DNA from 3 places in the Desulfosporosinus youngiae DSM 17734 genome. Region 1 is predicted to be linked to each of the others. Evidence: riboswitches for the same ligand, from Rfam matches in the RefSeq annotation. Region 1 holds a riboswitch; each other region holds the start of a gene.
What was found. A riboswitch is a leader RNA that binds a small molecule or an ion and turns the genes downstream of it on or off. The one in region 1 is predicted to bind cyclic di-AMP.
Positions count from the first base shown of each region.

Region 2: it holds a riboswitch for cyclic di-AMP, as region 1 does, so the genes downstream of both, DESYODRAFT_RS02555 (C40 family peptidase) here and DESYODRAFT_RS15420 (C40 family peptidase) in region 1, are expected to answer to the same signal.
Region 3: it holds a riboswitch for cyclic di-AMP, as region 1 does, so the genes downstream of both, eam (glutamate 2,3-aminomutase) here and DESYODRAFT_RS15420 (C40 family peptidase) in region 1, are expected to answer to the same signal.

Region 1 covers NZ_CM001441.1:3,316,312-3,324,338, reverse strand. The annotation lists gene DESYODRAFT_RS28275 (hypothetical protein) at 1-237, shown strand, start outside; gene DESYODRAFT_RS15450 (tetratricopeptide repeat protein) at 227-961, opposite strand; gene DESYODRAFT_RS15445 (HD domain-containing protein) at 1,136-1,765, shown strand; gene DESYODRAFT_RS15440 (hypothetical protein) at 1,791-2,030, shown strand; gene DESYODRAFT_RS15435 (HesB/IscA family protein) at 2,124-2,450, shown strand; gene DESYODRAFT_RS15430 (ACT domain-containing protein) at 2,749-3,045, shown strand; gene DESYODRAFT_RS15425 (PFL family protein) at 3,085-4,452, shown strand; cyclic di-AMP (ydaO/yuaA leader) riboswitch at 4,824-4,965, shown strand; gene DESYODRAFT_RS15420 (C40 family peptidase) at 4,969-5,751, shown strand; gene uvrC (excinuclease ABC subunit UvrC) at 6,114-7,880, opposite strand.
Region 2 covers NZ_CM001441.1:518,746-526,772, reverse strand. The annotation lists gene DESYODRAFT_RS02575 (DUF4179 domain-containing protein) at 1-820, opposite strand, end outside; gene DESYODRAFT_RS02570 (RNA polymerase sigma factor) at 817-1,341, opposite strand; gene DESYODRAFT_RS02565 (class I SAM-dependent methyltransferase) at 1,482-2,237, opposite strand; gene DESYODRAFT_RS02560 (lysophospholipid acyltransferase family protein) at 2,548-3,264, shown strand; cyclic di-AMP (ydaO/yuaA leader) riboswitch at 3,334-3,467, shown strand; gene DESYODRAFT_RS02555 (C40 family peptidase) at 3,474-4,898, shown strand; gene DESYODRAFT_RS02550 (hypothetical protein) at 4,955-5,380, opposite strand; gene DESYODRAFT_RS02545 (lipoate--protein ligase family protein) at 5,589-6,401, opposite strand; gene lipS2 (LipS2 family lipoyl synthase) at 6,411-7,373, opposite strand; gene lipS1 (LipS1 family lipoyl synthase) at 7,370-8,027, opposite strand, start outside.
Region 3 covers NZ_CM001441.1:483,871-491,897, forward strand. The annotation lists gene DESYODRAFT_RS02350 (lipid II flippase Amj family protein) at 1-585, opposite strand, end outside; gene DESYODRAFT_RS02355 (tautomerase family protein) at 813-1,025, shown strand; gene DESYODRAFT_RS29470 (DVU0298 family protein) at 1,204-2,409, shown strand; gene DESYODRAFT_RS02365 (VOC family protein) at 2,548-2,928, shown strand; gene mnmL (tRNA modification radical SAM protein MnmL/YtqA) at 3,020-3,937, shown strand; gene eam (glutamate 2,3-aminomutase) at 4,190-5,440, opposite strand; cyclic di-AMP (ydaO/yuaA leader) riboswitch at 5,588-5,715, opposite strand; gene DESYODRAFT_RS02385 (GntR family transcriptional regulator) at 5,870-6,469, shown strand; gene DESYODRAFT_RS02390 (holo-ACP synthase) at 6,489-6,845, shown strand; gene DESYODRAFT_RS02395 (bifunctional ADP-dependent NAD(P)H-hydrate dehydratase/NAD(P)H-hydrate epimerase) at 6,874-8,027, shown strand, end outside.

The DNA.
Region 1 (8,027 bases):
CGGATGCGTCAGTGGAGCCGCGCTAAGGCGAGCGCAGACGGTTCGCGTCCCCGTAGCGCGCCGCAGGTTCACATGCAGAAATACCCAGAGGTTCGGACGCGCTCGCGAACCGTCCAGCGAGCCAGCGGCGGAACTCGCAGACGCGTGCAGATAAGCGCTCCGCCCCAGAGCCAGACAGTAGAACCAACCCCCTGTCTAACCCCGGAGGCTTTTTTCAGGGTAGGGGTTAGGGTTTGACCAACTCCTGAAATCGTGGATCATTACGAACGGGGAGAAAATCATGTTCGTTACGGGCGACTTCCTTGACCTCTGCCTCAAGTTCGATGGCTGGTTTCAAATAGTCCAGGACTTTGTCAACATTTCCTTGACGGCCGTAAATGCTGGCTATGCCATAATAGCTCCATGTATCTCTATGGTCGAGTTGTAATGCTTTTTGATAGGCTGCGATTGACTCATCCCATCGACCGGCCAGTTCTAAAGCCAGACCTTGGTTAAATTGGGCATAAACAAACGATGGATTGAGTTCAAGGGCTTGCTTTATCAGAGCAAGCCCTTGATCATGGTGCCCTTGAAAGGCTAAGGTAGCCCCTTTAGCGTTTAACGCTTCATAACAGAGTGCGTCGATTTGTAAAGCCTGATTGAAACGATCAAGTGCCTCCGGGTAACTGCGTTGATAGTAAAGCTTAAGCCCCTGTTCATAGAGAAGGACTGCCTGAGGATCCGAGATATGAACCGGCTTAGGAGCCGGTAGGACCTGTTCAGTTTCAACTGGAGATGAAGACTCTGTATTTACCGCAGGAGAGGTTGAAGGAACAGGCGGTTCATCTAAGGGTTGGGTTTGGTTCGTGTGACTCGCAAAGGGAGAGGAAGAATTGTTGCTTAAGAAATAATAAGCAGTTGGCCCGGCTATGATCAGCAGACATGCAACTAAAATTATCCGGGATGAATATCGTTTACGCATAAGCACTCCTTTCAAGAATCCTAGGCCAATTATAGCATAGCATTTAAACTTCCATAACCTGAAAATGGAAAACTTGACAAGGAATAAATCCAGGCATAAGATGATTTTAGGTTGTTACACCTTAGCACGGAGTGTAGATCATAGTTATGTTTAGGCTCTGGATGGGGGTTATTTATGGAAACTACAGCATCACAAGATAAGTTTCAACAGATTATTCAGGTGGCTCAAGGATTTTATTCTCGAAAGGATCGGGCCCATGATTTAGAACACGCACTGAGAGTGAGGGAATGGGGCAAAAAACTTGCCCAAGCGGAAGGTGCAGATACCGCGGTCATAGAGTTAGCAGCCCTTCTTCATGATATTGGCCGTTCAGGTGCCGTTGAAAAAACCCATGCTGAAAGCAGTGCAAGTTTGGCAGTGACTATTTTGCAAAAAAACGGGTACTCAGAGGACGTCGTTCAACAGGTTAAAGAGGCAATTATCTCTCATTCCCGGGAAGCAGGGCATGAACCCAAGACCCTTGAGGCAAAAATCTTGTATGATGCCGACAAATTAGATTTCGTGGGAGCAATCGGGTTAGCTCGATTATTTACATTGGCCGGGGCAGAAGGGTGGACTTTGGTTGGTGAAAACTCCTGTGAAGAGTTTTACCGGGCAAAGATTAGTACCTATAGAGAGCATTTGTTTACAAAGACTGCTAAAGCCTATTTTGATCCTTTATTTCTTTACATGGAAGGCTTTTGGCAAGAGCTGCATGCCGAACGACTTAAATTATCTCTTTCTGGACAAGCTAGCAATGTATAACGGCTTGAAAGGATGAGTCAAAAAAATGCGTTGGTTTTGGCGTTTGTTAACTCTTGTTGTTTTTCTGGGACTCGTACAAACTCTATTTGTTCCCCAGCCCAAAGCATTTATTGCATGGCCGGAAGAGCAGAACTGGGTCCAGAAAATTCAAGGTGAGTTGAGACAATGGCAAAGATTGTCACAGGATCTTCCGGCAAGTATAGAAGTCGAAGTACGGCGACTCTGGAAGGATTTCCAACCAAACGGAAGCGGCAAAGAAGTTTAATCTGCCGCGGGGCTGTTGTTCTGGCAGTTTGCCTTTTAAAAAAACGAGAAGTATGGTATATTAAGTTGAATTGGTTAAAAAGGAGTGAAGATAATGGTTAATATTACTGAAATAGCTGCCCAGAAAGTTAAAGAAGTGCTTAAAAACCAAAATAAAGAAGATGCATTTCTCCGCCTTTATCTTGCAGGCGTTGGCTGAGGTGGGCCGAATTTCGGCATGACTCTGGAAGAGTCAAAAACGGATGAAGATATTCTCGATGTAGAACACGGTGTATCCATACTAACGGATAAAAAACTTACCAGTTACTTAGAAGGGGCAGTCATTGATTTTATTGAATCCAGCCATGGCGGCGGATTCGAAATTCGTACTGCGAAATCCGGCGGCGGCTGTGGCGACAGTTGCGGCGGCAGCTGTTCATAAATAACACGGAACACCACTTATGAGTGGGTTCTCGAATGTGGATGAAATGTTAAAGAGAGCTCGAAATTGAGCTCTCTTTATTTAGGCAGCGGAAAGTATAATTGGCAAGATGGTAGGGGCAATTCATGAATTGCCCCTTACAGCATTTTTTTATAGGGCTGCAAAGTTCAAACGGGTAAATATTTTCGAATTGGCAATGCACTTTGTATTAAGCTTGAATAGGGCTTGAGTATACTGAGTATATATGTTAGTCTAATCCCCATAATAGATACTTAGTCTATAAAAGAGAGGAAGAACCATGACTATGACACAAAATGAAAACTCTAACCGTGCAATTATCACTGTATTAGGACGTGATCAGATTGGAATTATTGCCTGGGTTACCGGGCGTCTTGCGGAATATCGTGTCAATGTATTGGATATTAGTCAAACCATTTTGAACGAATTTTTCACGATGATCATGGTCGTCGACTTAGAACCATCTACCATAGAGCTTGTGGAATTAGCGCGCTTACTGGAACAAGAGGGAAATGGCAAAGGTTTGCAGGTAAAGGTTCAACACGAAGATATTTTTAGGTTTATGCACCGTATCTAGAGGAATCCCAGAGGATTAAGGAAATAGTGGAGGGAAATCATGACAATCACGTTCGCACGCGAAGAAATCCAACAAACGATTAACATGATACATAAAGAAAACCTTGATATCCGTACTATTACAATGGGAATCAGCCTGCTGGACTGCTGCACCGATGATATCGGTAAGCTGGAGACAAACATTTACGATAAGATCACTAAGAATGCCGGACGATTGGTGGCCGTAGGCGAGCAAATTTCAGCTCGTTACGGGATACCTATCATCAATAAACGGGTATCGGTAACACCCATAGCGATTGCGGCAGCCCGGATGAACTCAGAGGAAATGGTACGGATTGCTAAAGCGTTAAATAAGGCCGCCCGGGAGATCGGAATCAATTTTATCGGTGGTTTTTCCGCCCTTGTTCAAAAAGGGTTTACAGCCGGGGATATGGCACTTATTGATGCTATACCGCAAGCACTCAGTGAGACTGAATTTGTCTGTTCGTCAGTGAATATTGGCAGCACAAAAGCAGGAATTAACATGGATGCGGTTCTGAAAATGGGGAATGTGATTCTGCAATCTGCCCAACTTACTGCGGAGCAAGATGGGATAGGGGCTGCAAAATTAGTGGTTTTCTGCAATGCCCCGGAAGATAATCCCTTCATGGCCGGCGCTTTCCATGGCGTAGGAGAACCGGATTGTGTGATCAATGTCGGTGTAAGTGGTCCGGGGGTTGTCGCAAAGGTTGTAAAAGAATATCCCCAGTCAGATTTTAGTGAGCTATCCAATTTGATTAAGCAAACTGCCTTTAAAATCACTCGTATGGGGGAACTCATCGGACGAGCTGCCTCAAAATCCTTAAATGTTCCGTTTGGAATTGTCGATCTTTCTCTCGCGCCGACACCGGCAATTGGAGACAGTGTCGCAGAAATCCTTGAGAATATGGGTCTTGAACGATGTGGAACCCATGGAACCACTGCAGCCTTGGCCTTGCTGAATGACGCCGTTAAAAAGGGAGGAGCGATGGCCTCGTCTCACGTCGGAGGTTTGAGTGGTGCTTTTATTCCGGTTTCAGAGGATGCGGGAATGGTGAGAGCCGTGGAAGAAGGAGCCTTAACCCTTGATAAGCTGGAAGCTATGACCTGTGTCTGTTCAGTTGGCTTAGATATGATTGCCTTACCGGGTGATGTCAGTTCAGAAACGATTTCAGCGATTATAGCGGATGAAGCGGCTATAGGGATGATTAATAAGAAAACAACGGCGGTTCGAGTGATCCCGGCCATTGGCAAGAAGGCAGGAGAGCGGGTGGAATTTGGAGGGCTTTTGGGAGGAGCGCCTATTATAGCCATACATCCTTATTCGTCAAACATGTTTGTGCATCGCGGCGGGCGAATACCTGCCCCGATTATCAGCCTTACTAATTAACGTCGGAAATATGACTTGATTCGTTAAAAGAGATTAAGACCTCAGGATTTAAATTGAGGTCTTAATCTCTTTTTGAAGTAACCTTTAATGGAAAATGTCTAAAACCTAAATGGCTAAAACTTGATTGAGAGGAAAATACTGGCTGGATGTATCTCAAAAAATCGGGATACACTGTTATAGGAGTTTTAGCGAGATCCCTTAATAATCGAGCCAAGGAAGATAGAGATTTGACAGAAAAGATTACCCCCTGGGACCTGGATTCGTGTCAAAGAGTCCGCATAATGCCCAGAAAAGATCTTTTTCTACAGTATAGGAATAATTTCCCTTAAAAATTTTGAAGGACATTTTCTGTTTGTCCCGAATACTAATAATTATAGTAAGAGCTGAATCCAAATCCTGTACTTTGGAGCGGGGGATTATTTTGGGGTGAATCACGTTGTCTTTTCACGTGTAGGGCTTACACCTGCTGCCCGAATCCGTCAACTAACCTCGTAAGCTAAGAAAGGTGGACAAAGTTTGTTGGTTTCCTCATCTACGCGAAAGTGGCTGGGAAGCATTTCTTTAGCTGGCTTACTTCTGGCAAGCAGCCTTCCGGCATTAGCTTCTGCTGAATCTGATACGGCAGCAAGCCGGACCCCGGCGAAGCCGTTGCTCGCAGCTTCTGCCACTGTTCCGACAGAAACTTATACGGAGACCGTTCGCAAGCAAATGAAATGGATTGCCAGCCCGGTTAAAACCGATGAGAGTGTGGAAAGTGCTCCCGCACCTGAACCCGCTCAAACCCCCATACCAGTACCAGCGAATGAGCCGGTCGCAGTGGCAGAAACCTCAACTCAGGCTTCACAGGAAGTACAAATTTTGAAACAAGCACAGCCCGCTGTTAGGGATACAGAACCTGTTCAAGTTGCTGAAGCACCTAAACAACAAGTATCCCGGTCAAGTAGCTCTACTTTGGCGGATAATGCTTTAAGCCTAGCAGGCGTTCCCTACGTTTTTGGAGGAAACACCAGGAACGGCTTTGATTGTTCGGGGTATACTCAATATGTTTTTGAGGGCTCGGGTATTTCCTTACCCAGGACATCCCAAGCGCAGTTTAAGGTAGGGTCATCTGTAACTAAAGACGAACTACAAACAGGTGATTTGGTATTCTTTTCAACCTATGCTAAGGGAGCGTCTCATGTTGGGATTTATATCGGCGGCGGAAAATTTGTGCATGCCTCTAATAGCGGGGTTCGTACTACAAGCCTTAGCGACGGTTATTATGAGAGCCGTTATCTTGGTGCCCGGCGGGTTAACTAGCAGGGGGAATTTAAAATTCCCCTGCTGCAGTTCATAAAATGTCTTAACAAATGAAACAAACTTTAAAAAGGAACGTGTCAGGGGGACGGGGTTATTGACACCGTTATGGTGTCAATAACCCCGTCCCCCTGACACGTTTCAAGCGTCCCCACTCCACTTTTATAGTGAAAGGAGGACGCTTTTTGATCGTTGAACATCAGTTTAAAACTGCGGCAACCAAGGGACGGGTTTGAATCTGACACATTCACCGCCCGGTTTAGCAAGGGAAAACGAAGAATTATGAATATAATAATCTGTCAAATGGCAATTATGGGTTCGTTTAAAATAACATTTCCGGCACAACTCAACTCGGTAATTCAGGATCAAGATGCATCCCCCTTTGTACGAAAATATTCATAGATTGCCGCGGCTGAATTTTGTGGAATACCGGCTGCTTGAAGTTCTTCGATATTAGCTTGCCGTATGTCATCAAGAGATGAGAAATGCCGCAGCAGGCACTGCTTGCGTTTGGGACCGATACCAGGAATGCCATCCAGGGCAGAGAGGGTCATATTTTTAGCGCGTTGCTGACGGTGAAAGGTGATAGCAAAGCGATGGACTTCATCCTGGATTCGATTGAGCAGAAAAAACGTGGGATGACTTTTAGTCAAGGGGACCTGAGTTCCTGACTGATCTAACAGTCCATGGGTTTGATGACGGTCGTTTTTAACCATCCCGGCAACAGGGATCGCTAAATTTAATTCTTTCAAGGCCTTTAAAGCTGCCGTGATCTGCCCTTTCCCTCCATCGACTAAGATTAAATTCGGCAGCGGGTCATTTTCAGACACTAACCTGGTATACCTGCGCTGAATGACCTGCTTCATAGCGGCAGTATCGTCCAATGTCTCCATAGGTTGGATTTTAAATTTCCGGTATCCCCGGCGCTGAGGTTTGCCTTCAACGAATTGAACCATCCCGGCAACGGTATGTGTTCCTGCAGTATTTGAAATATCAAAGGCTTCGATTCGGCTGGGAGCAGGGATGTTTAAAAGTTCACCAAGTGTAGCTAAGGCTTGCCCTGTTTCAGTTTGCTGATTTACTTCAATGGTAATTTGATCGTGAAGGGTAGTCCGGGCATTGGTCATGGCCATCTGAATCAATTCCCGTTTTTTCCCTTTCTGTGGAACGCTGATGGGAAATAGCTTAGATAAGACGATGGATTCGATGGACGGGAGTAAAATCTCTTTAGGCCAAACCGCGCGTTCCAGATAAAACTGAGCGACAAAGGAGATGAAGGCTTCCTCGGGGTCTTCGTAATAGGGGAAAATAAAGCTGTCTCTGGCCAGTAATTTGCCCTGACGTAAATAAAAGACTTGAATGCACATTTGATCGGTGGTTATGGCATAGCCTAAGACGTCACGATCAATGAAGTCATTAAGGGTGATGTTTTGTTTTTCGCCAAGCTGCTTCAAATCGTCGATCAGGTCACGATATTCCTTGGCTCGTTCGAATTGAAGGGCTTCTGAAGCTTTTTGCATCTTTTCTTGTAAGAGAGCCAGTATTCCGCTTTGATCTCCTTTGAGAAAGGCGGATACTTCTTTACGCATAACTTTGTAAACATCAGGAGAGACCTTTTTTGCACAAGGGGCAAGGCATTGTTCCAAATGATAATAAAGACACGGCTGCGAAGGCATCTGGCGGCATTTTCGAAAGGGAAACAAGCGATTTAGTAAACGGGCAGCCTCTTTTGCGGCAGTTGCATTAGGGTAAGGTCCATAGTATTTGCCGCTGTCTTTTTTTATTTGGCGTGTGACAAGGACCCGGGGGTGGCTTTCCTCGGTAATCGTCAAGTAGGGATAGGTTTTGTCATCACGCAGAAGAATATTGTATTTCGGATTGTGCTTTTTAATCAGATTGCATTCCAAGACGAGGGCTTCAACTTCTGAGTCAGTCATTATATATTCAAAATCTGTGATTTGACGAACTAAGCGTGCAGTTTTGCCATCATGTGAACCGGTGAAATAAGATTTTACCCGGTTCTTTAATAGTTTAGCTTTGCCGACATAAATAATTTGTCCCTGACTATCTTTCATTAGATAGACGCCTGGCTTATCTGGCAACAAGGTCAATTTTTGTCGAAGCAGATCCATATTCCCCACCTCACTTCTATTTTAGAGGGTGGAATTGTGAGATGCAAGTAGGGGAGATTTAGAGCGTGAAGATGATTATACATATCCTGACTCTAATTGACGTATACATGTTAGGAGAACATTGCGGTTGTCAATTAACCTAGTATA
Region 2 (8,027 bases), 2.8 Mb from region 1:
TAGCAATAAGCTTTAATGTAAAATCCTTTGGCCGAATCCTCTCTCCACTAAGCTGATCTTTCACTAACTCGAAAAGGCTCTGGATGGACCCTTCGATCACAGTTTTTGTAGGAGATGCAAGAATCGACTCAATCTTTATTTGAGCTTTACCAACTTCAATCTTTGCATTCAGACTCTTTTTCAAAGTGTGTCCCATGGCTGTCGTTCTATTTAAAGTAAAGTTAATCTCTGCAGGCACCTCTCTTCCTTGATCTGTCTGCGAAAAGTTTAAGGTTAAGCTTTTCTCAAAAGGCTTTGGCGGCTCAAAACTGGAGAGATATTTAATTTCCGTTTTTTCCTCATTAATAATTCCTTGGGAATTCTGATGATGGTACTCTCCCCAAAAGGCTGTTAAGTACATAAAAGGAGAAATTTTGTTCTCATCAACGTGTCCTGAGGGATCTTTAATGCTATAAAACAACAAAAGCTGGTTATCATCTAACATTACGTAATCCACTGTCACTGTGACGCCATTATCAAATGTAAAGCTCTGACCTACGGGTTGTCCTTTGCCAAGTTCACTTAATTGCCTTAGTGAACCATTCATGACCTGATCATACCCTAATAGTTGTTTACTATAATAGGCAATCACCTCATAGTTAAACGATAATAGCATGGCAACTATGGCAGCGGCAGCTCCATATACTCTGAATCTTCTTCCCCTTGTAACGTGTTTTTTCTTGTTTAAAGCATTGCGAAGCCGTCCTTCCAACTCTTCCGGAACTTCAATTTGATCAATTCGTGTTTTTTTCACTCTTAGAATATCCTCTATATCGTTCATCCGTTACTCACTCCCATGCTTTGCTTTAATTTTTGCAGCCCAGCGTGAATTCGTGATTTTACGGTACCTAAGGGGATCTTTAAGATTGCAGCTATAGATGCATAATCCATATCAAGGTAATATCTCAATTTTAGGACTTCCTGGTATTTTTGATTGAGGCTTCCCCAGTGTTTTTCAATATATAACTGTTCATCCGTTATATGAAATATATCTTCATAAGAGCCTTCAGGAATATTCCTCATTAAGATGACCCTCTTTCTCCTCTTTAAGTTATTCCTGCAACAATTTACTAGGATCGACTTGCTCCAGCTATAAAAAGCGTTATCATCTTTCAGCTTTTTAAGATTCTCATAGACTTTAAGAATCATATCTTCCATGACATCTAATGCATCATCATTATCCTTCATGAAAATATAAGCGAGACGATAATAATCTTGTTTCTCACGCATAATGAGTTCAATTAATGCCTCTTTGTCCCCCAGTTTTGCTCGTTTTATCAACTGAATAGATTCGTTTTCCAAAGCTCTTCACCCCCCTTACTATGATTCTTATCCTAGCTAATAAGTTCATTTTTTAGCTATTTTTAATCGTAATTGACACTAGTCTATTTCTAATAGTTAAAACAAGAGCACTCCTTCAATTGAGTGCTCTTATCTCACCTTTAATGTTTAGTTGCTAATAGTTCAAAACGGTACGCTGTTATGTAATCATCTCCAAAAGGATAGCCTGTCTTACTCTCTGCGGATAAATTGTTGAGGATTTGAACGATCACTTCTCTATTATGCAGGTCAGTCCCCATTCTGTCATACCACTCTGGTAATTCATACTGATCTTTTATCAGGGAAGCCTGATCTATGGTCAAGGGCAGTTCCTTTAACAGCTGCTGCCATAAACGTGGCGAATAAGAATACTGGTGTGAACTATCTCTCAGTAACTCAATACGATTGATTTCCCTCTCCGGCTCCTCCCCATCAAGAACTGAACAATCCAGAATATAAAGCTTCCCTCCAGGCTTTAATACCCTGCACATTTCTTGAAGAGCAATTTTTACATCGTCAAAATGATGAATAGCAAATCTTGAGGCAACGATATCAAATTGATGATCTGCAAAGGTTAAATTATGTACATTTTCCGCCTTAAAGGTTAGGTTGCTAAGCCCTTCCTGATCTGACGCTATCTTCGCCTCCGCTAACATTTCCGGAGTAACATCAATGGCCGCCACCTGTTTCACGGATTTAGCCAAGGCAATAGCCGTATGCCCTCCTCCTGTGGCAACATCTAAGGCAATATTGTCTGCCGAAGGCTTTAGCAATTTAATCATTCTATCCAGATCCGATGGATTTGAGTGAGTGGAACTTAATCTATAATCCAAAGCTCTTTGTCCAAAGTTCTTTCTGATTTCCTTCACATTGCTCATTAACTTCCCTCCTATAAATCAAGCATTAAAAACCTCATACCCCCACTACATCATGATTCGGCCCGGATCAGCTCATGTCCTTCAAACACATCAAGTAATTCGTTCACAATTAACAAGCAGGTAATTTATCTAAACAAAACACCAAACTCTTGACGTTCTCTAAGTTATTATTGTTATCCAAGAAATATTGTTATTAAATAATATTGTATAAGAGATATCATCCAATCATAAGGCCTCAGCGCATATATTCACAGTAATCCCTAAATTTTGATATAATGTCCCCATAACTAACTAAAAGAGGAGAGTCATTATGATAAGAACAATTCTGTGGTTTACATACTTTTGGCTATACCTTATAGCCATTCAGCCGAAACTCATACGAGTTAAACGATTAGAAAAGATGGGCAAAACCAGCGAACACGACGAACTCACTAACCAAACGGCCAAGAAATGGGCCCGGTCTCTTGTTAAGCTTGCCGGAGTTAAGGTTGTGACTAAAGGGGAAGAGCATATCCCTGCCGGACCAATTCTTTTTGTAAGCAACCACCAGGGAAATTTTGATATCCCTATTCTTATCGGTTATATCGACAAGCCAAAGGCCTTTATTGCCAAAATTGAGCTGCAAAAATTACCGATCATTCAAACTTGGATGACTCATTTGAAATGTGTTTTTATGGACCGTTCTGATATTCGCCAATCTCTTAAAGTCATTAACCAAGCAGCGGATCATCTGAAGAATGGTTATTCCATGGTCATTTTCCCTGAGGGTACCCGAAGCAAAGGTAAGGCTCTGGGGGAATTTAAACCTGGAAGCCTGAAGTTGGCATTAAAGGCCGGAGTCCCGATTGTTCCGGTTGCAATTCAAGGTTCTTACAGGATAATGGAAGAAAACGGTTTTAGGATTAAGCCAGCTCATGTCGAGATTTCAATTTTTGACCCCATCCCAACTGCCGGGTTATCTAAGGAACAAGCGGCGGAATTACCCGAACGAGTGAGAAGAATTATTGAACAGGGTTTATCGGGGTGAAGCTGGCATATATTTCCCGAAAATAATTAGAGGAGATTTGCATATTATGTCGAATACTTTATGTCGATATAATAACAACGGCTTAATCTAGTCAACTAGAGCGGGGGAGCTTTTTATTGGGGTGAATCGCATTCTAAGCGTAGGGCTTACACCTTTTTGCCCGAATCCGTCAACTAACCTCGTAAGCTGAGAAAGGTGATAATAAGAATATGCAGTTGTCTCCAATCCTGTCCAATCTCAACCAGTCCTTTCGTAGCACTCTTCAGAAAGTTTCATGGAAGTCTCCCCGAGTTATCGCGGGCTTATCTATAACCATTATCTTAACTGGAGGATTGACCCATTATTTTACGACAACAACTTCTGCGGCGGAAGTTATCGTTAACGGTCAGCAAATTGGTTTAGTTCAAAATGTTAATTCAGGCAAAAACCTTGTGGAAACCATTTTAAAGGAGCAAGGTGAACCCTTTGGACTTACAGCCGAAACCCATGACGAAATCACGTACAAACGTATCCGGGTAAAAGACGATGTCTATCTTGAATCCAGTTTGAACGAAGACGAGCTAAAAGGCAAATTAACCTTTTATTTTGAAGGTTATAAGGTAGAGGCCGATGGCTCGATTATTGCGTATTTACCCAGCAAAGAAGATTCCGATAAGCTTCTTAAAGACTACGAAGAGTATTTCGTAAAACCCAGTGATGAAAACAAGGTGACTTCCGTTAATTTTGCCGAAAAGGTCAATGTTGAATTGGCAGAAGTCCCGCCGGAACAAATGAAAAAACCGGATGAAGCCTATAAAATGTTAATAGATGGTAAAATAACCACCAAGGATTATACCGTCCAAGCTAATGATTCATGGTGGCTTATTGCCCGTAAAAATGATATGTTGACAGACGAAGTATTAGCCGGCAATCCAGGAACAAATAAAGATACAAAATTGCAGCCAGACCAAATAATTAAGCTTGTCTCGACGACACCCTATCTTACAGTTGTGAGTGAGGGTACCTATTCGGGTACTGAAACCATTCCTTATGATGTGGTCACAAAAACTGATACCAGTCTGAAGGCCGGGCAAACAAAGGTTGTTGAACAAGGCAGCAACGGTTCAAAACTGGTTACCTATTCCTATGTACAAAAGAATGGAATCGACGTTACTAAGCAGGTACTAGATGAAAAAGTCGTTCAAGCTCCTGTCAATCAAGTCATTGCTAAAGGCCCCAATAACAAGCCGGTCACTGTAGCTTCAGCCGTCTCCCGCGGAAGCAGCGGCACGTCTTCTTCAGGCCTCGTCAATCGAGCACTCAGCCTACAGGGCACGTCCTATGTTTTTGGCGGAACATCTCAAAAAGGCTTTGACTGTTCAGGGTTTACCAAGTATGTTTATGCGAGTTCAGGGATATCCCTTCCCCGTACATCCTATGCACAATTCGCCTCCGGTAGCGCAGTCAGTAAAAACAACCTCCAATCCGGTGATTTAGTCTTTTTCTCAACCTATGCTAAGGGGGCATCCCATGTAGGAATTTATATTGGCGGAGGACGTTTTGTTCACGCTAGTAATCCCAGCAGTGGTGTTAAAACCTCCAGCCTCAGTGATAGTTTTTATTCCTCCCGCTATCTCGGAGCACGCAGATATTAATAAGAGAATAGATCTTGTTAGAGCAACAGCAGATGCTGTTGCTCTTTGCTTTTCAACTAACCGATAACTTTACCGGAAATATTAGCGGGACCAGTAATGGTTATCGTCCCCTGCTCAGGCTGAGTGTTACGAGCAAATAATTGATAAACATGATGACCAACAGGTACATCGGTAAGAACAGCTTGGAACGTAGTTACCATCTCCAGATCTTCATCGGCTCCATCTTCGATAGATTCTTGGTTGGCTGTTGCGACAACTGCACCATCTTGCAGAATCGAGATGGCGATCGTAGGTTGATCTGGTTCCACTATACTAACGCCCGTCACTTCCCAACCAATCGTTGACAGCAATTCAATAAAGTTTACTCCTTGGGGAACAAACAACCCAAATTGTAAAATTAGTTGATCATCACCAGTGAGCACAATCCCAAAACTATCCGCTACGTTTGTCACAATACTTCTGTTATAGTTTAAAAGTGCCAATTTCCTTCCTCCTCTAAATTTTAAATTTTAATGTGGGTTTACTGAGGCTTGCCTCTATTTATTCTATGTAAGAGAAATAGAATGGGACAGGATTTAGGGCTTAATGACTATATTTCATTATTTAATTTTTACATAACTAAAAGACAGCCTCATGCATTAATGAGACTGTCTTTTGGTTATGTAGCCCTTTTTCATTCCTCGTTGGTTTTCACCGTTTCATTGTCCACTCCTGTGAGTTGTATTTGCCAACTAACTGCTCTGCTCTAAGGTTCTCTTTCTCGGTCAGAACAGACCTAACCAGGTCTATACCCATAATTTCTTTAAATCCTGAACATATTTCTCCTTCCAGTTCGTCTATTGTCACTGGTCTTGTCCACACTTCATCCAGGGCACAGGCCTTAGCCTTAAAGTTCTTTAACAGCCTCCGGCGGACTTCTTCGTTTGGAAGTTTTAAGAGTTTGAAGAGAAGTTCCGAATCAAAATGTAGAATAATCGAACCGTGCTGCAAGATCATTCCCTCTCTGCGCATCTGAGCACTTCCCACAAGCTTCTTTCCTTCTACAACAAGTTCATACCACGAAGGAGCATCAAAACAGGCTGCTGTTCCGGGGTGCAGGGAATTTGCCTGGGCAACGATTTCGGCCGGTACTCCCACCGCATTCAGTCCTTTTAACAGGGCCTGACTTATTGTTAGATAGGATTCAATGATTGTTCCCTTAACATGCTCTTCAGACTCCGGCACAATGACACTATAGGTTAGTTCATACTGATGCAACACAGCTCTGCCGCCCGTAGGCCTCCGTACAACATCAATATTGGCTTGAAGGCAGGCCTCCGCATCCACTTCTTTGGCATAACTTTGAGCATAACCCAGGGACAGAGCGGCAGGCTGCCAACCATAAAAACGCAGAACTGGTTCACTATTTTTGGTTTCTTTCATAATCTCCATAATAGCTTCATCGATCGCCATATTCTCAGCGCCGGTAAAAACTGAATAAGGTAAATACCTCCATGTTTTCATTTCTTTCACCTACTTATCTAAGCTAGCAACGAGTTCCTGCCAGCATCGTTTTACTTCTTCAGGGGTAAGCGGTCTCGGGTAGTTATAGAGTTCCTCCCGGGGAGATTCATTATAATAGGGCCGGTTGCATCCTGAACAACCTGAGGTTTGGAACGCCTCACCCTTTGAGAGATAATCCCAAAGCTGATCGAAAGGCAGGCCAAAGCTCACAAGTTTGCCTGTACGAAAAACGAACTCATCTGATCGTGCATAGTTTTGGCGGATCAGGTAATGAGCAGCCTGTACGCGGCGATAATGGTCCAAATCCGGTTTCTTTGCTTTTTCCATACGAGTCCCTTTGACAGGTGTAAATGCAAACAAGGCTACAGTGATTCCTTTGTCATACATATCTTGTATGATTTTGACCATGTCTTCTTCCGTTTCTCCCAGCCCAACGATCAGATGGGTGCCGATATGCCCGGGGAACTTACCCGCGGCTTCTAATAGCAATCGATAGCGACTTTCCCATGATCCATCTTTAGCCTGGGCAAAAACCTGGGGAGTAGCAGCGTCAAGTGCTAAACTTACACGGTCAACGCCATGCTTAAGCAAATCTTCAATCTCAGCGAGGCTTCGCGGCCCTGCAGAAACACAAATCGGCATATCAGGGCTCTCATTCTTGATCGTTTTAACGAAGCTTTTAGCCTCCTCTAAGGCCTTGCCGTCCTGGACAACCTGAAAGCAAACCCTCTGCAAGCCCCTTTGGGCTTCAGGTATCTGCAAACCCTGCAGAACCTCATGTTCATGGAATTCCGGCCAAACCACTCTGGAAAGCAAGTCAGTCCTCGACTTGCTCTGGCGGGCTTGTGCACAAAAAGCACAATTGAACTTACAATGTTCTCCCACCATCAGGTAGGCCGTTGTTGGCAAAGCATCCGTTTTTATGTTATTTAGACCCAATACTTTAGCGGTTCCTGCTGAACAACGAATCATAGAGCACAACATTCCTCTCCTCGTTTGATAGTCAATCCTTTTTCTTCGACTAATTGCCGGGCTCTGGGAGTAGGTATCACAATTCTGTTAATTCCCAACGCTACCGCAGCCTCATCAAGCTTTTGGCGGTAACTCCCTTTAGGGCGCATACAGCCCAATGCCAGAGGAGTTTTTGGCAAGCGCACCCTCGCTTTGGCAAGAAAGAGGATGACCTCTTCTAAATCCGGGGGGGTCCGGTCAGAGTAACGAGTGCCTGGGGTTGGAATAAACACATTAAATACCAGCCCATCCAAGCCAATAGTCTCAAGCATAGCCAAGGCCTTTTCCTCTCCGCTCCAAATTCCTCCCTTTAACCCAATCGTTAAATGGGGAATAAGCTTCACATGCTTACGCAAATCCCGGTAAACTCGAATATAATCCTCTAATGTATGTTTGAGACCGTATACTTCACGAATCGTATCTTCATCTCCAATAAAATCAAACGAAACCACATCTGCCAGCCCTTTTAGAAGTTGAGACTCCTGCTCGTCAATAAGCCCTACGTGAAAATTTAACCGCACCTTCCTATTCTTCAGTTCATGTAAAAGGTCTAAGCGGTTCCAAAAAGGAACCTTGCCATCCACTGTACATCCGCCGCTGATTAAAGCGCTGGAA
Region 3 (8,027 bases), 2.8 Mb from region 1:
GATTCCTGCTGAGGCTGAAGTTGCCAGGTGGTGCTGGGGAGGAACAAACAAAGTGGCATAATAGGCGGACATTACCCCAATGGTATAAATCCCAGTGACAAGAGTATTGAGAAGTATCAAATTCGTAGGAATTTTAGTATAGGGCAGATGATTTACCATTTTTCTTGAAGGCAAGGTAAGACTTTCTTTAAAGCTCCGGAAGCTGCGGAATTTCAAAGCATAGATCACAACGGATGGCACTGATCCTGTCCGTTCAAGTTTATTGACTGCTCTGCTGAAGCTTCTTAAAAAAGTAGGCGTTAGTATTATGCCGAAAAATGTCCCTGCGGTTGCTGCCAAAATGACTTTACGGATGCTAAGCAGAGGATCCAGGCTCTGACTAATTGAACTATCCATCAAACCGCCAATTAAAGGTGCCTGCAAGGTATGTGCAATCAGAGATATTAAGTAGAATAGGTTAAAAAGTGTCATCGATAAGGCGAATTGCTTGCTTTTAATGAAGTTAAGCCGTACAGAGTAAGCAAATGTATCTATCATATGAATTACAAAGGTGAAAAAGAACAACTGGTATAGATTAAACGGCACCTGCCCACCCCCATCCTTAATATGACTATGTTGGATAGGGGATAGAAATACTCAATTTCTTTTGGGGTGTTTAACTTTGCCCTGGAGGAAAAATGGTATCCGTGCTTTTTAAGGAGATTTCTTGAAAATCAGGTAAAAGAAATTATTTGACTGGTTACATGTTTTTTTGTTTAAGGGGGAATTTATATAAGAGAATTTTACAAATGAATTTTGCGGAGGTGCTTTGTATGCCAACCATTAACTTTGATGGACCTGTCTTAACAATCGATCAAAAAAGAAGTTTGATTCATGGAATGAGTCAGGCTGCTTCTCAAGCTTTAGGAATTCCTATGGCCGCCTTTACCGTAACCTTAGACGAGCACGAATATAGCAATATGGGTATCGGCGGGGAAGTCTTAACTGAAACGGCTTATTGGGAGAAGTATAAAGAGAGAGATTAAGGATCAGGTTATTTACTATAATGTTACTTAGGCGACCTTTACAGGGTCGCTTTTTAGTATACAAATTTGTATAAAATTGTGATAAGATAATTCCTAATAAAGAACAAATAAAAATTAGATAAAGACTCTGATACCAGAAACTATGATGAAGAGTAAAAGAGGAGAGAAGGTGGGTCCAATGCCTGCGAAAAAAGAGGTAAAAACGGTTTTAGAGAAACGGGATTGGGGAAAACTGGGCACCTGGGCTAAAGAAAAAGAACATAAGAATGTCTATCGCCAATTTATGACAAGAATATATGTTAACGACGGCCTTGAATTCTGGAGATCCGTGGAAGCCTTGGGGGTCTTTGCCCGGGAAATGGACCAGTATGATAAGAATTTTGCTGTGAATTTGGTGCGCCGCTATTTTTGGATGCTTAACGACGAATCAGGAGGGACGGCGTGGAATGCCTCTCAGGCTATTGGAAGTCTTCTGGCTTATTGTCCAAAAACATGCGGACATTTTAATTGGATGCTCTCCGGATTGTTAATTGATGAAAGCTTAAGGGATGGTGCATTGTGGGGATTAGCTCAGCTCGCCCAAAAAGCTCCTCAATTAGTGGACCCCCTTGAAGAACGGATCAGGCCTTTCCTGGAGTCAGAGGAGCCCTTTGCTCGTGGTTTAGCAGCTCTGATCTATGCACTGATGCGGATTTCTGAGGATGAGTTTCCGCTCTATCGGGAAAATGGTCCGAAATGGAGTGTCTCAATTGAGCTTGATCAGCGACTTAAAAATGATCATGAGATAATCGAAGTGTACCAGGCGGGAGACCTGGTCAGGTATTCTGTTGGTGAACTTTGGACAGCACAAAGCCTAAGCTTTTGGACAGAACCTATTATGATCAAAGACCTAGAGGTTGAGGTTACGGTCGCCTCAACTTCGGCAGGGCTGTGTTGGTTGGGGCTTGGTCCGTCAGCTGAGGAAGAGCAAGCTTTGCAGACCTGGGTGTCACGTCAATTTCCTAAATCTTTTTTAATTCGCAAGCGCGAGCCCAATCAAGAGGTTATTCGCCAGCTGCAGGAGTATGTCAACGGCAAACGCCAGGAGTTCACGCTCCCCCTCCATCAGATCGGAACCCCTTTTCAGCTTAAAGTATGGGAGGAACTGCTGCGCATACCTTATGGGCAGACACGCAGTTATGGGGATATTGCCATGAGTGTGGGCAATCCGAAGGGACAGAGAGCAGTAGGCATGGCCAACAATCGCAATCCCATTGGGATTGTGGTTCCTTGTCATCGGGTCATTGGCAAAAGCGGCAGTTTGACAGGGTATGCCGGCGGTTTGGATATAAAACAGAGACTTTTAGAGTTGGAAGGTTTGGGCTTAAAGGAAAACAGTCAGTAAAAATTCTTTCTCTCAGTTATTTCTGAATCCAGATCACTGAATGTGGTCTGGATATTTGCATAGTTAGGATTTGCATATGGTATAATGGCTTAATTCGGGGAAAGTTTGATAAATTATGAACGAAAGTGAGCGATATAAATGGAAACGAAATCCCTTTTTACAGGAGTAGAGCATATTGGTATTAAAGCCTTGGAAATGGAAAAGGCTGTTCAGTTTTATACAGAGGTTCTTGGCTTTAAGTTTTTACATCGAATTAAACCGGGAGAGGTAGAATTGGTTTTCCTGGAATTAGAGGGAACCGTCGTTGAGCTGGTGGAAGTAGCCGATGGTCAAACCTTTGAGGATGGGGTTGTCAATCACTTGGCGATCCGGGTGTCCGATATTTTCAAAGCGATTGAGCACTTAAAAAATCATCATGTAGAATTGACGGCGTCTGAGCCCATGTCATTAGGGGAGGGACGGTATAATTTCTTTTTCAGAGGTCCGAACGGAGAAAAACTTGAGCTATATCAAGGGTGAACCAGGGATTGTCAAAAATGGAATCAGCCTTGCAATTCCTGACCTGTGTGGTAATATTATCCTGTAATGTCTTAAAGAATGGAAGCAAACTATGTCAAAAAAACGATATCATACCTTTAATGAACACTTGCGTAATCAGTTTGGGGAGAAAGTCTTTAAAGTCTCCTTGGACGCCGGTTTTACCTGCCCAAACCGGGATGGGACTCTCGGCCGGAGCGGTTGCGTTTATTGCAGCGAGCGGGGATCTGGTGATTTCGCCGGAGACCAGAAGTTATCCCTTCATGATCAGTTTGTTGAAGTGGCGGAACGGATGAAGAAAAAATGGCCCAGCGCAAAGTATCTTGCTTATTTCCAAGCCTATACTAATACTTATGCCTCAGTGGAAAGGCTGCGTGAGGTTTATGAAGAAGCTCTGGCAGAGGAGAATGTTATTGGATTGTCCATTTCAACCAGGCCGGATTGCTTGCCCGAAGATGTGCTGGATTACCTTGAGGAATTGAATCAGCGAACCTATTTATGGGTAGAGCTGGGCTTGCAAAGCAGCCATGACCGAACGATGGAATGGATCGGACGAGGGCATGATTATGCCAGGTTTCTTCAGGGTCTTAAGCAATTGCGCTCCAGAGGAATACAAGTTTGCGTTCATATAATTTTAGGGCTGCCGGGAGAATCAAGAGCAGAGATGATGGAAACTGCGCAGGCAGTCGCTGATTTGCCGATTCAAGGGATTAAACTTCACTTGCTGCATGTGTTAAGGGGAACTCCTTTGGAGGAAATTTACAGGCAGGAACCCTTTGAGCTTATGACGAAGGAAGACTATGTTGCCCTTGTTGCCGATATTCTGGAGATTTTACCACCAGAGGTGGTGATTCATCGTTTGACTGGAGATGGCCCGCCGGAAGATCTTATTGGCCCCCTTTGGAGCCGCAAAAAGTGGGAGGTTCTCAATGCCATTGACGCTGAGTTAGAAAGCCGGGATACCTGGCAAGGAAAAAGGGTAAAAAAATAGCGACCCCGAAGGATCGCAAAATGGAGAAGGAGAAGTAGTTATGGCCTAAAAATAGGCCGTGGGGACAGTGTGTGAGACATGGATGAATAATAGTTGGTTTTAGGTTTTGGCTGAGCCGCCGGAAGTTTAAGGCCGGGTGATAAATCCAAGTAACGCTTAATATCTGAATTTGTTTGAATAATCCTTTGTGCTATTTGTTCGTTATTAAGGCGTTCCTGCATGTTACACTCTCCTCCTTTTTAAGAACTTCTGTCAGGGAGTCTCGTACTGGACAAGCTTTCCTTCCCAAGTACGCAAAATGGCTTTGTTTTCATCCAGGGACATAAGGTATTGAGGTAAAATGGGTGTCTTGCCTCCGCCTTTAGGGGCATTTATAATATAGGTAGGCACCGCAAGTCCGGAAGTATGCCCGCGTAACTGTTCCATAACGGCAAGTCCTTCTTGGACCCGGGGAACAAAATGGCGTGTTCCTTTGACGTTCTTAGCATGAAAAATATAGTAAGGGCGAACCCTGATTTTAAGAAGTTCCTGATTAAGTTTCTTCATAACCTCAGGCTGATGATTTATTCCTTTGAGCAGAACCGCTTGATTGCCTAAGACTACCCCGGCTGAAATAAGTTTATCAGCCGCTTTTTTAGCGTCTTCAGTGACCTCTTTGGGGTGGTTGAACTGGGTGTTAATATAAATGGGCGGATATTTGGCCAGTACTGAACATAATTCATCTGTCACGCGCATGGGCAGAGTCACAGGAGCTCTGGTGCCAAGCCGCTTAATTTCTACGTGAGGAATAGCATGAAGTTCACTCAGCAGCCAATCTAAGGTTAGATCGCTGAGCAGTAAGGCGTCTCCTCCGGTTATTAAAACGTCACGAATTTCAGGGTTTGCCCGAATATAATCCAGTGCAGCTTTAAGCTGAGTTCGCGGCGAGTGGGTATCGGTTTCACCAATATTGCGTCTTCGCTGGCAGTGCCGGCAGTACATAGCGCACATGTTGGTGACGTTGATGATCAGGCGGTCCGGATATCTGCGGGTAATGCCGGGAGCAGGGGACGTGATTTTTTCTCCCATTGGGTCATCTTCTCCAAAGTCATCGGCCAGTTCAGCCAGTGTTGGCAAGCCTTGCAGCCGAATTGGGTCCAGAGAATCCGTATCACTCATTAAACTTAGATAATAAGGGGATACAGCCCAACGAAAGGTTTTGCCGACACGATTAATTTCTTCACATTGATCGGGGGTTAATCCGGGGAGCAGATCAATTAAGACATGAGGGTCTGTGATTCTATGGGTCATTTGCCAATGCCAATTTTCCCAGTCTTCAAGTGTTGCATTAAAATAGTTTAGAATACTTGTACGACGGGATCGGTAGACCTCCGAGAGTGACAATCCTGTCGGAATTGTTTTAGAGGCTTGTAAATATGGGGCAACCAGTTTTTTAAGATCAACTGCTCGCTTCAAGGCATATTGCCGGAAGGTATCCGCACGTTCTTGGATTTCTACTGCCATATATCCTCCTCCTTTGTTTTCAAAGAGAATTCCGCTTGATGGCTGTTCTTCTCTTGAATTGTAAAGTATGTTGAATAATTTTTGAAAACAAAAAGAACCTATCAAAACAAATGAATCGGTTCCTAAAGAATAAACGTAAAATATCACGCTAACGTGTTTCAACGCTTACGAGGTTAGCTGTCGGATTCGAGCTGAAAACTGCTCTACGCCAGTTGGCGATTCACCCCCAAAGTGGTTCCCCCGTTTTCCTTTAGGAAATTCAGCTAAGCATAATAATCACTTACGACTGACAACCTTATAATACCACCAGGGTTGTTACTTGTCAAGAGCATGATGTCACAGGGATTTGGCTATGTTATAATAGAATAGATTTTTTACGATCAAGAAGGTTTATTAATACTAGCGAATATAGATTAGGGGTTGAACACATTGGAAAAAGCTCGGTATCAGGAAATTGCCATTGATATTGCTCACGCTATCATGATGGGAGAGTATCACGAGGGGGTTAAAATTCATGGTCGTTCGACGTTAGCAGGGCGGTATAATGTTTCTCCGGAAACTATTCGCCGGGCCATTGCAGTTCTGCAGAATGTCGGTGTGGTTGTAGTAAGTCAGGGCGTAGGTATTACCGTAACCTCAAAGGCTATGGCCGAGAAATTTGTTAAATCCTTTGATCAAAAAGGAGAAATTCAGGTCTTCGTTGAAGATCTGAAAAAGCTCATGGATCAAAGGCGCGAAACGGATTTAAAGATTGAGAGCCATCTTAATAAATTCCTTGGTTATACTGAGCGCTTGATGTCCCGATGGATGGATGTGGGGGAGATTGAAATAGGAAAAACCTCTCCTGCTATTGGCAAGACGTTGAGGGAGTTAAAAGTTCGTGAGCGCACAGGAACAACGATTGTTGCAGTGGTTAGAGACGGTTTTGAACAGTTTTCTCCGGACGCAAGCCTGGTCCTGCGCGGGGAAGATGTCCTCCTGGTGGCCGGCTCTGCGGAGGGCCAAGAGAAGTTAAGGTCTATTCTGTGATTTAGATGGGGTAAGCAAAATGTATCCTGGGATTGATATTATTGAAATAGAACGAGTGGAGCAGGCCTTCAAACGTCAGCCTAAATTATTTGAGCGTCTTTTCACGATACGGGAACGGGAAGCTCTGATTGGCAAGGGTATCCAAAGTTATGCAGCACGGTTCGCCGCTAAAGAGGCCGTTCTAAAAACCTTGGGGGTAGGTTTACAGGGGTTAGCCTGGCATGATATAGAAATCCTAAGTAATCCAAAGGGTGAGCCGCTTGTTTATCTTAGCTCCAGAGCTATGGAACAAGTCCAGGCCAGAGGCGGATCTCATGTTCGAGTAAGTTTATCCCACAATCGGACTCAAGCGATGGCCTTTGCAATTTTAAGTTGAATTTTGTGGATAAATCGAGGTGGGGAAAATGCGTGTGGTCAACGCAGAACAGATGCGGCAGATTGAAGAAAAAGCCATTCATGATTATGGTATTCCCAGTTTGCTCCTTATGGAAAATGCAGCCTGGGCAGTTGTCGAAGAAATCCGGCGTTGTCTCCCCAAGATAGGGAAGGAAGGGTTAAGCGGCCGTAAAGCAGTAATCCTGGTTGGAAAAGGAAATAACGGCGGAGATGGCCTGGCTGTTGCCCGGCATTTAGTATTTCAAGGGATGGATGTTACGGTCTTAGTATTTGCTCCCCTTGAGGAGTTAAAAGGTGACGCAGCTTTAAATTTACGGCTGTTTCAAGGAACTATGGGTAAATTGTTTGTCATTAAAGGGGAAAAACAACGGCGTTTAACCCGTCTGGCCTTAGCTCAGGCAGACGTTGTTGTCGATGCACTTTTTGGAATAGGGATGCGGGGTGCTTTGCCGGGTTTGGTTGAAGAGTATGTAGATGAAGTCAACCGTACTCCGGGCTGGGTGGTGGCCATTGATATACCTAGTGGTGTTGAGGCGAATACCGGGAAAGTTTACCGAACCGCCGTTTGCGCTCAGACAACAGTAACTTTCGGTCTTCCTAAATGGGGTCTTTTTCTTGGTGAAGGACCGGAATATTGCGGACGGGTCGTCGTGGACCCGATTTCGATTCCGGAATCTTACTTAATGGATGAAGGAATTTCCACGTTTGTATTAATGGATGATGATGTGCGCGGGCTGCTTCCTGTTCGTCATCTTAAAGGGCATAAGGGAACCCATGGCAAAGGAATTCTTGTGGCAGGATCTAAAGGGATGAGCGGGGCAGCAGCATTGGCGGGCCGGGGAGCATTGCGAAGCGGGATTGGACTTTTACAAATTGTTACTCCTGAGGGGATCGCTGAAGGGGTTGATAAAAGCGTCATTGAGGCGACTGTTTGGTCCGCTCCAGGAGAGGATAGCCTGAATGAAGAAGCTTGGCCTGTGATTTTAAGGCAAGCTGAGAAGGCTCAAGCGGTTGCCGTGGGTCCGGGCTTATCCCAGAATTCACAATTCAGGGCTGTCTTAGCAGAGATACTAAAAAATCTCAGCTGCCCGGTGGTTTTGGATGCGGATGCCCTGAATTTAGCAGGATCGGAACCAAGTTTGCTAAGCTTAAGAAATGGCCG